2 regions of the Streptococcus agalactiae genome follow, and region 2 is predicted to be linked to the other one. Evidence: predicted binding sites of a transcription regulator. Region 2 holds the regulator's gene; the other holds the start of a gene.
The links. The regulator NrdR, encoded in region 2, represses ribonucleotide reductase genes. The targets are predictions, from matches to a motif close to ACACNATATATNGTGT.
Positions count from the first base shown of each region.

Region 1: QOR44_RS03920 (redoxin NrdH) is a predicted target of NrdR. The motif match lies at 1,663-1,678, and genes of this name have one in related genera.

Region 1 is NZ_OX460931.1:734,637-740,272, reverse strand. Features, by position in the region: gene ptsP (phosphoenolpyruvate--protein phosphotransferase) at 1-1,106, opposite strand, end outside; gene QOR44_RS03925 (phosphocarrier protein HPr) at 1,111-1,374, opposite strand; gene QOR44_RS03920 (redoxin NrdH) at 1,756-1,980, shown strand; gene nrdE (class 1b ribonucleoside-diphosphate reductase subunit alpha) at 2,058-4,217, shown strand; gene nrdF (class 1b ribonucleoside-diphosphate reductase subunit beta) at 4,420-5,379, shown strand; TPP riboswitch at 5,464-5,562, shown strand; gene thiT (energy-coupled thiamine transporter ThiT) at 5,620-5,636, shown strand, end outside.
Region 2 is NZ_OX460931.1:1,542,354-1,547,989, reverse strand. Features, by position in the region: gene QOR44_RS07930 (response regulator transcription factor) at 84-773, shown strand; gene QOR44_RS07925 (HAMP domain-containing sensor histidine kinase) at 763-2,268, shown strand; gene nrdR (transcriptional regulator NrdR) at 2,417-2,896, shown strand; gene QOR44_RS07915 (DnaD domain protein) at 2,896-4,071, shown strand; gene dnaI (primosomal protein DnaI) at 4,068-4,970, shown strand; gene der (ribosome biogenesis GTPase Der) at 5,018-5,636, shown strand, end outside.

The sequences.
Region 1 (5,636 bases), 810 kb from region 2:
GTTTCAGAAATTGAAATACGCAATGCACGGAATCCTAAGAATGGGTTCATCTCTTTTGGAAGATCAAAGTAAGGAAGCTCTTTATCTCCACCGATATCCATTGTACGAACAACAACTGGTTTACCATTCATACCCTCAAGAACTGCTTTATATGCTTCATATTGCTCATCTTCTGTTGGGAAATCTTGTGAATCCATATATAAGAACTCTGTACGGTAAAGACCAACTGCTTCTGCTCCATTTTCGTTAACACCCTCAACATCTTTAGGTGTACCGATATTAGCAGCTAATTCAAAATGTTTACCATCAGCAGTAACTGTTTGTGCATCCTTAAGAAGTGCCCATTCAGCTTTTTGTTTGGCATAAGCTTCACCTGCTGCCTTGAAGGCTGAAATTTGAGCTTCAGTTGGTTCAATGATAACTTCACCAGTAATACCATTAACAGCAATCAACTGACCATCTTGAACACGTTCAGTAATATCATTTGTACCAAGAACAGCTGCGATTTCGAGTGTACGTGCCATAATAGCTGAGTGACTTGTACGCCCTCCAATATTTGTTACAAAAGCTTTAACAAATTGTTTATTTAATTGAGCTGTGTCAGAAGGTGTCAAATCGTGTGCAATAACGATTGATTCTTCATTGATAGTTGCTGGGTTTGGTAATTTAACACCCAAAAGATGTGCTAAGACACGTTTGGCAACATCACGGATATCTGCTGCACGTTCTTGCATGTATGGGTTATCTTCCATACCTTCAAAGATAGTGATGAACATATCAGTCACTTCTTTAAGACCTGTTTCTGCATTTACTTGTTTTGCACGAATAGTCTCTTTAATTTGATTAATCATTTCTGGGTCAGAAAGAACCATTAAATGAGCATCAAATACAGCTGCGGCTTCTTCGCCTAAGCTTTCTACTGCCTTCTCACGGATAACAGAAAGCTCGTCTTGTGAAGCTTGGAGTGCAACATCAAGGCGAGCTTCTTCTGCGTTTGTATCTTCGACTGTTACAGTCTCAAATGACAAATCCGGTTGGACAAGTAGATATGCTTTAGCAACTGCAACACCATCAGAGGCTGCGATTCCTTTAAGCATTTCTGTCATTTTCTTATGCCAATCCTTCTTTTGTCATTGTTTCTTCGATAGCTGCAATTGCATCATCTGCATCTGCACCTTCTGCTGAAATAGTAACATCAGCACCTTGACCAACACCAAGACTCATAACACCCATGATTGATTTAAGGTTTACTGCTTTACCTTTGTAATCAAGCGTGATGTCTGAAGCAAATTTGCTAGCTGTTTGGACAAGCAAAGTAGCTGGACGTGCGTGAATACCTGTTTCTGCAACAATGTGGAAATCTTTTGAAGCCATATTATGGTTCTCCTTTTGTCATTTGTAAATATTTGAGTCACCTATTGGTAACCCTTACAAGTTAAAAGTATAACATATTGCTTTTTATTTTTCAAGATTAAATGTCTCAAACAGAAAAAAACTTGAATGTTTTCCACAGCTTTTCATATTAAAAATGAGAGTCTTAGAATTTAAAAATAGAATTCTAAAAATGATTTTTTTATGTTCTTCTGAAAGGAATTGGAAAACAGGCTGAAAGCTTTTAAACTAACCCTAAAAACGAAATATAGTGTCTCATTTTATTTTAAGACACTATATATTGTGTTTTGTTAGAAATAAAACACTTGCTTTTTCCATTCTTTTTTTATATGCTATTACCATGAAAATAATTAGGAGGACAACATGGCAGCTATTACTGTTTTTTCGAAAAACAACTGTATGCAATGTAAAATGACTAAGAAATTTCTTGACCAGCACGGCGCTGATTTTGAAGAAATTAATATTGATGAAAAACCAGAAAAAATTGAATATGTGAAAAATCTCGGCTTTTCTGCGGCTCCAGTGATTGAAGCTGGTAATGTTGTTTTTTCAGGTTTCCAACCAAGCAAACTAAAAGAACTTGTTTAAGCAAATTAGAGTCTGGGAATAAAGCAATTAATTGCTTTATTCCCATTTTGTATTGTTAAGTTAAGAGGATAAATTCAATGAGTTTAAAAAATATTGGCGATGTATCTTACTTTCGCCTAAATAATGAAATTAACCGTCCTGTTAATGGACAAATCCCACTCCATAAAGATAAAGAAGCCTTAACTGCTTTTTTCAAAGAAAACGTACAGCCTAATTCAAAAGCTTTTGACTCAATCACTGATAAAATTGCTTACCTCCTTAAGTATGATTATCTTGAAGAAGCTTTCCTCAATAAATATCGTCCTGAATTTATTGAAGAATTATCTACCAAACTTTTCGATAAAAAGTTTCGTTTTAAATCCTTCATGGCAGCCTATAAGTTTTATCAGCAGTATGCATTAAAAACAAATGATGGAGAATACTATTTAGAAAGTATTGAAGATCGCGTTCTCTTTAATGCTCTTTATTTTGCAGACGGTGATGAAGAACTAGCAACTGACTTAGCTCTAGAAATGATTTCACAACGCTATCAACCTGCAACACCAAGTTTTTTAAATGCTGGTCGAAGTCGTCGCGGAGAATTAGTCTCATGTTTCTTAATCCAAGTAACTGATGATATGAATGCTATTGGTCGTTCAATTAATTCAGCTCTTCAATTATCTCGTATTGGTGGTGGGGTTGGAATATCACTTAGTAACCTTCGTGAGGCTGGAGCTCCTATCAAAGGTTTTGCTGGTGCTGCTTCTGGAGTCGTTCCAGTCATGAAATTATTTGAAGACAGTTTTTCTTACTCCAACCAACTTGGACAACGCCAAGGTGCTGGAGTTGTTTACCTTGACGTTTTCCATCCAGATATTATTTCATTCTTATCAACTAAAAAAGAAAATGCTGATGAAAAAGTACGTGTTAAAACATTGTCATTAGGGATCACTGTACCCGATAAATTCTATGAACTAGCACGTAACAATCAAGAAATGTACTTGTTTAGTCCTTATAGTATCGAACGTGAATATGGTGTTCCTTTCAGCTATATTGATATTACCGAAAAATACGATGAATTAGTCGCTAATCCTAATATCACTAAAACAAAAATCAATGCTCGTGATTTAGAGACAGAGATTTCTAAACTTCAACAAGAATCAGGTTATCCTTACATCATCAATATTGACACTGCTAATCGTACTAATCCTGTTGATGGAAAAATTATCATGTCAAATCTTTGCTCTGAGATTTTGCAAGTACAAAAACCAAGTCTTATCAATGATGCTCAAGAATACCTTGAAATGGGAACTGATATTTCTTGTAACCTTGGCTCAACTAATGTTTTAAATATGATGACATCTCCTGATTTTGGAAAATCAATTAAAACAATGACTCGTGCTTTAACTTTCGTTACTGACTCATCAAATATTGAAGCTGTTCCAACTATTAAGAACGGAAATGCTCAAGCACATACATTTGGACTTGGAGCAATGGGACTCCACTCCTATTTGGCAAAAAATCATATCGAATATGGTAGTCCAGAATCAATTGAATTTACTGACATTTATTTCATGCTAATGAACTACTGGACCTTAGTAGAATCAAACAATATTGCCCGCGAACGTCAAACAACCTTTGTAGGTTTTGAAAAATCAAAATACGCTGATGGTACATACTTTGATAAATATGTATCTGGAAAATTTGTTCCACAATCTGACAAAGTAAAATCCCTATTTGCTAATCATTTTATCCCCGAAGCTAAAGATTGGGAAAACCTTAGATACGCAGTTATGAAAGACGGACTATATCATCAAAATCGGCTTGCAGTTGCTCCGAATGGTTCTATTTCGTATATCAACGATTGTTCAGCATCTATCCACCCTATTACACAACGTATTGAAGAGCGTCAAGAGAAAAAAATCGGGAAAATTTATTATCCAGCTAATGGCTTAGCTACAGATACTATCCCTTATTACACTTCTGCCTATGATATGGATATGCGTAAAGTAATAGACGTCTATGCCGCAGCAACTGAGCACGTAGACCAAGGTCTCTCAATGACACTCTTTTTACGAAGCGAATTACCAAAGGAGTTGTACGAGTGGAAAACAGAAAGTAAGCAAACTACTCGCGACCTTTCAATCCTACGTAACTATGCTTTCAACAAAGGTGTGAAATCAATCTACTATATCCGTACTTTTACAGATGATGGTAGCGAAGTCGGAGCTAATCAATGCGAAAGTTGTGTCATCTAACGAAGAAACTCTACTTAAAACATCAGAAACTAGACTGAGATAAACTATCTCAGTTTCATGATGTTATCTTATTTTCTAAGGTATTTTCATCTTTATTTTTCTAAAAATCGATAATACTTGAAATATTGCTAGATCAGAATTCTATATTCTACTCTTCTTCCATCATCATTATATAAAAACCTATTTACCATTGGAGAAAACCATGACAACTTACTACGAAGCTATAAACTGGAACGAAATTGAAGATGTTATTGATAAATCAACTTGGGAAAAACTAACCGAACAATTTTGGCTCGATACACGTATCCCTTTATCAAATGACTTAGACGATTGGCGCAAACTTTCCGCTCAAGAAAAAGATCTTGTTGGCAAGGTTTTTGGAGGCTTAACCCTACTTGATACCATGCAATCAGAAACTGGTGTTGAAGCTATTCGTGCCGATGTTCGCACGCCTCACGAAGAAGCTGTCTTAAACAATATTCAATTCATGGAATCTGTTCACGCTAAATCTTATTCTTCAATTTTCTCAACTTTAAATACTAAATCAGAAATTGAAGAAATTTTTGAGTGGACTAATAATAATGAGTTCCTTCAAGAAAAAGCACGTATTATCAATGACATTTATGCTAATGGAAATGCCCTTCAAAAAAAGGTGGCTTCCACCTACCTCGAAACTTTCCTTTTTTATTCTGGCTTTTTCACACCTCTTTACTATTTGGGAAATAATAAGTTAGCAAATGTTGCTGAAATCATTAAATTAATTATTCGTGATGAATCTGTACATGGTACTTATATCGGTTACAAATTCCAGCTTGGTTTTAACGAATTACCAGAAGATGAGCAAGAGAATTTTCGTGATTGGATGTATGACCTCCTTTATCAGCTGTATGAAAACGAAGAAAAATACACCAAGACACTTTATGATGGCGTAGGATGGACTGAAGAAGTTATGACCTTTTTACGCTACAATGCTAATAAAGCTCTTATGAATTTAGGACAAGATCCTTTATTCCCAGATACAGCAAATGATGTCAACCCAATTGTTATGAATGGTATTTCAACAGGAACATCAAACCATGACTTCTTCTCTCAAGTAGGTAATGGTTACCTACTTGGTAGCGTTGAAGCTATGCATGATGATGACTATAACTATGGATTATAAGAAAAAGACACTGATTTAGTGTCTTTTTCTAGTTAAATACAAATTTCTTGACAAGCAAACCCTTTCAAGATAGAATGTTAGAGTGAATACACAAGGGAGTGCCTTGAGCTGAGATTGCAGATATGCAAAATCCTCTAACCTGATCTCGTTAGGACGAGCGTAGGAATTGTGGTTTGAATTGGTTAAACATGACAAATGACAAAAGAATCTCCTTTGCTGTATAAAAAAAGGAGATTTTTTATGTCAAAAAATAACAA
Region 2 (5,636 bases):
AAATGTGGGCTATCTTGTTTTTTATCTAGATATTCTAAAAAATAATTGATAGTGTTAAGTAAAGAATAAGAAGGTTGGTGTAGATGGGTAAAAAGATCTTAATAATCGAAGATGAGAAAAATTTAGCTCGCTTCGTCTCGTTAGAACTACTACATGAAGGATATGATGTTGTTGTTGAAACAAACGGTCGTGAAGGATTGGACACAGCATTAGAAAAAGATTTTGATTTGATTTTACTGGATTTAATGCTTCCAGAGATGGATGGTTTCGAAATCACACGTCGCCTGCAGGCTGAAAAAACAACCTATATCATGATGATGACAGCACGTGATTCTGTTATGGATATTGTAGCTGGTCTTGATCGTGGAGCAGATGATTATATTGTTAAGCCGTTTGCAATCGAAGAATTATTAGCACGTGTTAGGGCGATTTTCCGACGCCAAGAAATTGAAACGAAGACAAAAGAAAAAGGTGATAGCGGTAGTTTCCGTGATTTATCATTAAATACTCATAATCGTTCAGCGATGCGTGGTGATGAGGAAATTTCACTAACAAAACGTGAATTTGATTTGTTGAATGTCTTGATGACAAATATGAATCGTGTTATGACACGAGAAGAGTTGCTAGAACATGTTTGGAAATACGATGTGGCAGCAGAGACAAACGTTGTTGATGTTTATATCCGTTACCTAAGAGGTAAAATTGATATCCCAGGTCGTGAATCATATATTCAAACTGTTCGCGGAATGGGCTATGTGATTCGTGAAAAATAAAAAAGATCAGTTTATAGGGGTAAAACAACCTCTGTCAAAAAAATTATCGCAATTAGTTTTTATCTTATTTTTTAGCCTATTTACAGTATTTTCTGTTTTAGTTTATACTTCGGCAACAAGATACGTCCTTCACAGGGAAAAAATTAATGTCGGTAGGTCATTAGAAAAAACTAGAGTTCGTTTGTCGCAAGCGAACTCTAGTTTGACATCCGATGATATTTTAGAGATCCTGTACAACCAGGTTTTTGCGGATGACATCTATCCTCATAAGCGTCAAAATGGAATTGTTAGAACGGGCGAGTCAATCGATAGTATTCTTTATGTTAATCAAGAAATGACCCTATACGATGTCAACAGGAAACCAGTTTTTTCTACACTGAGAACGGGTATGCCAACTATTGGTAAATCCATGGGAAAAGTTATCATCTCTAAAGTTGCAGATATGGAAGGTTTTGTTGGTACAAAAGCAATCTACTCTCAAAAAACAGGACAGTTGCTTGGATACGTTCAAATTTTCTATAATTTAGGTCGTTATTATAGTATGAGGCAAAACATCATTGTTTTCTTGATTATGATGGAAGTTTTAGGGACTGTTTTAGCCTTGGTCGTGATTAATAGTGCTACTAAGCGTATTGTTCGTCCGGTTAAAAATTTACACGACTTAATGCATCAGATATCTGAAAATCCTAGTAACTTAGAAATTAGAAGTAAGGTCCGTTCAGAAGACGAAATTGGAGAATTGTCTAGGATTTTTGATGGGATGTTGGATCAGTTGGAAGACTATACTCGTCGACAATCACAATTCATTAGTGATGTTAGTCATGAATTAAGAACGCCTGTCGCTGTTGTAAAGGGTCATATTGGTTTATTACAACGTTGGGGGAAAGATGATCCAGAAATTCTTGAAGAAAGTTTAGCAGCGGCATACCATGAGGCAGATCGTATGTCCTTAATGATTAATGACATGTTAAATATGATCCGTGTCCAAGGAAGCTTGGAACTTCATCAAGATGAAGTGACAGATTTATCAAGCTCTATATCAGTTGTTATTGAAAATTTCCGTATTTTGAGAGAAGATTTTCAATTTATTTTTGAAAATAATATTTCAGATATCGTCTGGGGAAAGATATATAAGATACATTTTGAGCAAGCTCTCACGATCTTAATTGATAACGCTATCAAGTACTCTCCTAGTTATAAAGAAGTCAGTGTTGTTTTATCAGTAGACAATGATTTTGCGACAGTAGTTGTAAAAGATAAAGGAGAAGGTATCTCAGATGAAGATATTGAGTTTATCTTTGATCGTTTTTATCGAACTGATAAATCACGTAACAGAGAAAGTACACAAGCTGGTTTAGGTATCGGGCTTTCAGTGTTTAAACAAATTATGGATGCTTACCATTTAAAGGTGGATATTAAAAGTGAACTAAATCAAGGGACTGAATTCATTGTTCGCATTCCTATAAAAAAATTTGAAGAAACTAAAGAAATATAAGAAAAATCCTTATGCTTAATGATAAAAGGCATAAGGATTATTTTGTGTTTTGATATGATGAGGTGATAAGAGAGGCGCTTCTTTTGTTATTACTGAATTTGTGTTAAAATAAGATGATTAAATGATATGATAGAATAGGGGTGTTGACATGCGTTGTCCAAAATGTGGCTATAATAAATCTAGTGTGGTTGATAGCCGACAAGCTGAAGAAGGTACGACTATCAGACGCCGGAGAGAGTGCGAAAAATGTGGCAACCGCTTTACAACATTTGAACGTTTGGAAGAATTGCCTCTTTTAGTCATAAAGAAAGATGGTACTCGCGAGCAATTTTCTCGAGATAAAATTTTGAATGGTATTATTCAGAGTGCTCAAAAACGCCCTGTTTCGAGCGAAGATATTGAAAATTGTATCTTACGTATCGAACGTAAAATTAGGAGTGAGTATGAAGATGAGGTTTCTAGTATCACTATCGGAAATTTAGTGATGGATGAACTCGCCGAATTAGATGAGATTACTTATGTGCGCTTTGCTAGTGTTTATAAATCTTTTAAAGATGTAGACGAAATTGAAGAACTGCTTCAACAAATTACAAAGCGCGTACGGAGTAAAAAGAGTGGTAGCGTGTGATGAGTCCAATAGATGAGTTTACATATATTAAGCAAAATAAGATTGTTTATGATAGTAATAGTTTAATACAATTGTATTTCCCAATTATGGGAAGTGATGCCATGGCACTCTATGATTATTTTGTTCATTTTTTTGATGACGGAATACGACGTCATAAATTTTCAGAGGTTCTCAATCATCTGCAATACGGGATGCCAAGATTTCAAGATGCATTGGTAATGTTAACAGCTTTGGATTTGTTGACTGTTTACCAAGCCACAGGTACTTACCTTGTTAAGTTGAATCAAGCTATGTCAAATGAGTTATTTTTATCTAATCCCATCTATCGTCGTTTGTTAGAAAAACGTATAGGAGAGGTAGCAGTGGCAGAATTAGATATGAAAATACCTAAAAATGCTAGAGATATCTCTAAAAAATTTACAGATGTTTTCTCAGATTTAGGACAACCAAAACAAGAGGTAAACCGGAGTAAAAATATTTTTGACTTGGAAAGTTTCAAACGTTTGATGACGCGAGATGGCTTACGCTTTAACAATGAAAAAGATGATGTCTTAGGTATTTATAGTGTATCAGAACTTTATCATTTAAATTGGTATGATACCTATCAATTAGCAAAACAAACAGCTATCAATGGAATGATTGCGCCTCAGCGAATGAAAGTTCAACAAAATGAGGGGCAGCATATTAAAGATAATCAGAGTTTTACAAATAATGAAAAGGTCATACTAAGGGAATCTAAAAATGATAGTGCTCTAGTGTTCCTTGAAAAAATCAAGAGAAGCCGTAAGGCAGTGACAACAAGTGGTGAGAAGACTTTACTTGAGGATTTGGCAAAAATGAATTTCCTAGACGAAGTCATTAATGTTATGGTTTTATATACCTTGAATAAGACAAAATCTGCTAACTTAAATAAGGCCTATATCATGAAAGTTGCTAATGATTTTGCCTTTCAGAATGTTATGACGGCCGAAGATGCTGTGCTTAAAATTCGTGATTTTTCAGATCAAAAAGTAAGGACTAAAACAGAAACGAAGAAGAAACAATCGAATGTTCCTGAATGGAGTAATCCTGATTATAAAGATGAGGTTAGCCCAGAAAAAGAAATTGAATTAGAACAGTTTAAAACAGATGCCCTCAAGCGTTTAGAACGATTAGGAAAGGATGGTGAATCATGAAATCAGTGGGACAAGCATTAGAAAATCAAGGGAGAGTGCCTCGTAATACAAATGATGAGCTTATTCAAATGATTTTAGCAGATGCTCAGGTAGCGGAGTTCATTAAAATCCACCAACTTTCTCAGCGTGAAATAAATATCAGCATGTCTAAATTTAATCAATTTTTGATTGAGCGTCAGAAATTTAAAAATAAGGATAGTCAATATATTGCTAAAGGCTATGAGCCTATTTTGGTTATGAATGAAGGTTATGCAGATGTTTCTTATTTAGAAACACGAGAGTTAATTGAAGCACAAAAAAAACAAGCTATCAGTGATCGTATTAATTTAGTTAATCTACCCAAGTCCTATCGGAATATCAGAATGACTGACTTTGATATTAATAACGAGAGTCGAATGAAAGCTATGTCACAACTGCTTGATTTTGTAGAGACTTATCCTTCATATAATCATAAGGGGCTTTATTTATATGGAGATATGGGGGTCGGGAAATCCTATTTAATGGCAGCAATGGCGAGGGAATTATCAGAGAGAAAGGGTGTGTCAACGACTCTTCTTCATTTCCCTAGTTTTGCTATTGATGTCAAAAATGCTATTTCAAGCGGGACTGTAAAAGATGAAATTGATGCTGTGAAAAGTGTTCCAATTTTGATTTTAGATGATATTGGGGCTGAACAGGCAACGTCTTGGGTTCGTGACGAGATTTTACAAGTTATATTACAACATCGTATGCTAGAAGAGTTACCCACTTTCTTTACGTCAAATTATAGTTTTAACGATTTGGAAAGAAAATGGGCTAATATAAAAGGAAGCGACGAAACTTGGCAAGCGAAACGAGTTATGGAGCGCGTACGATATTTAGCGATAGAATTCCACTTAGAAGGACCGAATCGCCGTTAATAAAATAGAATGGAATTGGGAGTATTCCCAATAGTGAGAGGAGAATTATGGTATTACCTACAGTTGCTATTGTTGGTCGTCCGAATGTTGGAAAATCAACATTATTTAACAGAATTGCAGGAGAACGTATTTCCATTGTTGAGGACGTTGAAGGAGTCACTCGTGATCGTATCTATACAACGGGTGAGTGGCTAAATCGTAAGTTTTCATTAATTGATACTGGTGGGATTGATGATGTTGATGCACCGTTTATGGAGCAAATTAAGCACCAAGCAGACATTGCTATGACAGAGGCTGATATTATTGTGTTTGTTGTGTCGGGTAAAGAAGGTGTGACTGATGCAGATGAGTATGTCTCACGTATTCTTTATAAGACCAATAAACCGGTTATTTTAGCTGTTAATAAGGTAGATAATCCTGAGATGCGTAATGATATTTACGATTTCTACTCTCTTGGTTTAGGGGATCCTTATCCCTTGTCATCAGTTCATGGTATTGGTACTGGTGATATATTGGATGCTATTGTGGAAAATCTTCCGGTAGAAGAGGAAAATGAAAATCCAGATATTATTCGTTTTAGTTTGATTGGACGTCCAAATGTTGGGAAATCTAGTTTAATTAATGCCATCCTTGGGGAAGACCGTGTTATTGCTAGCCCAGTTGCTG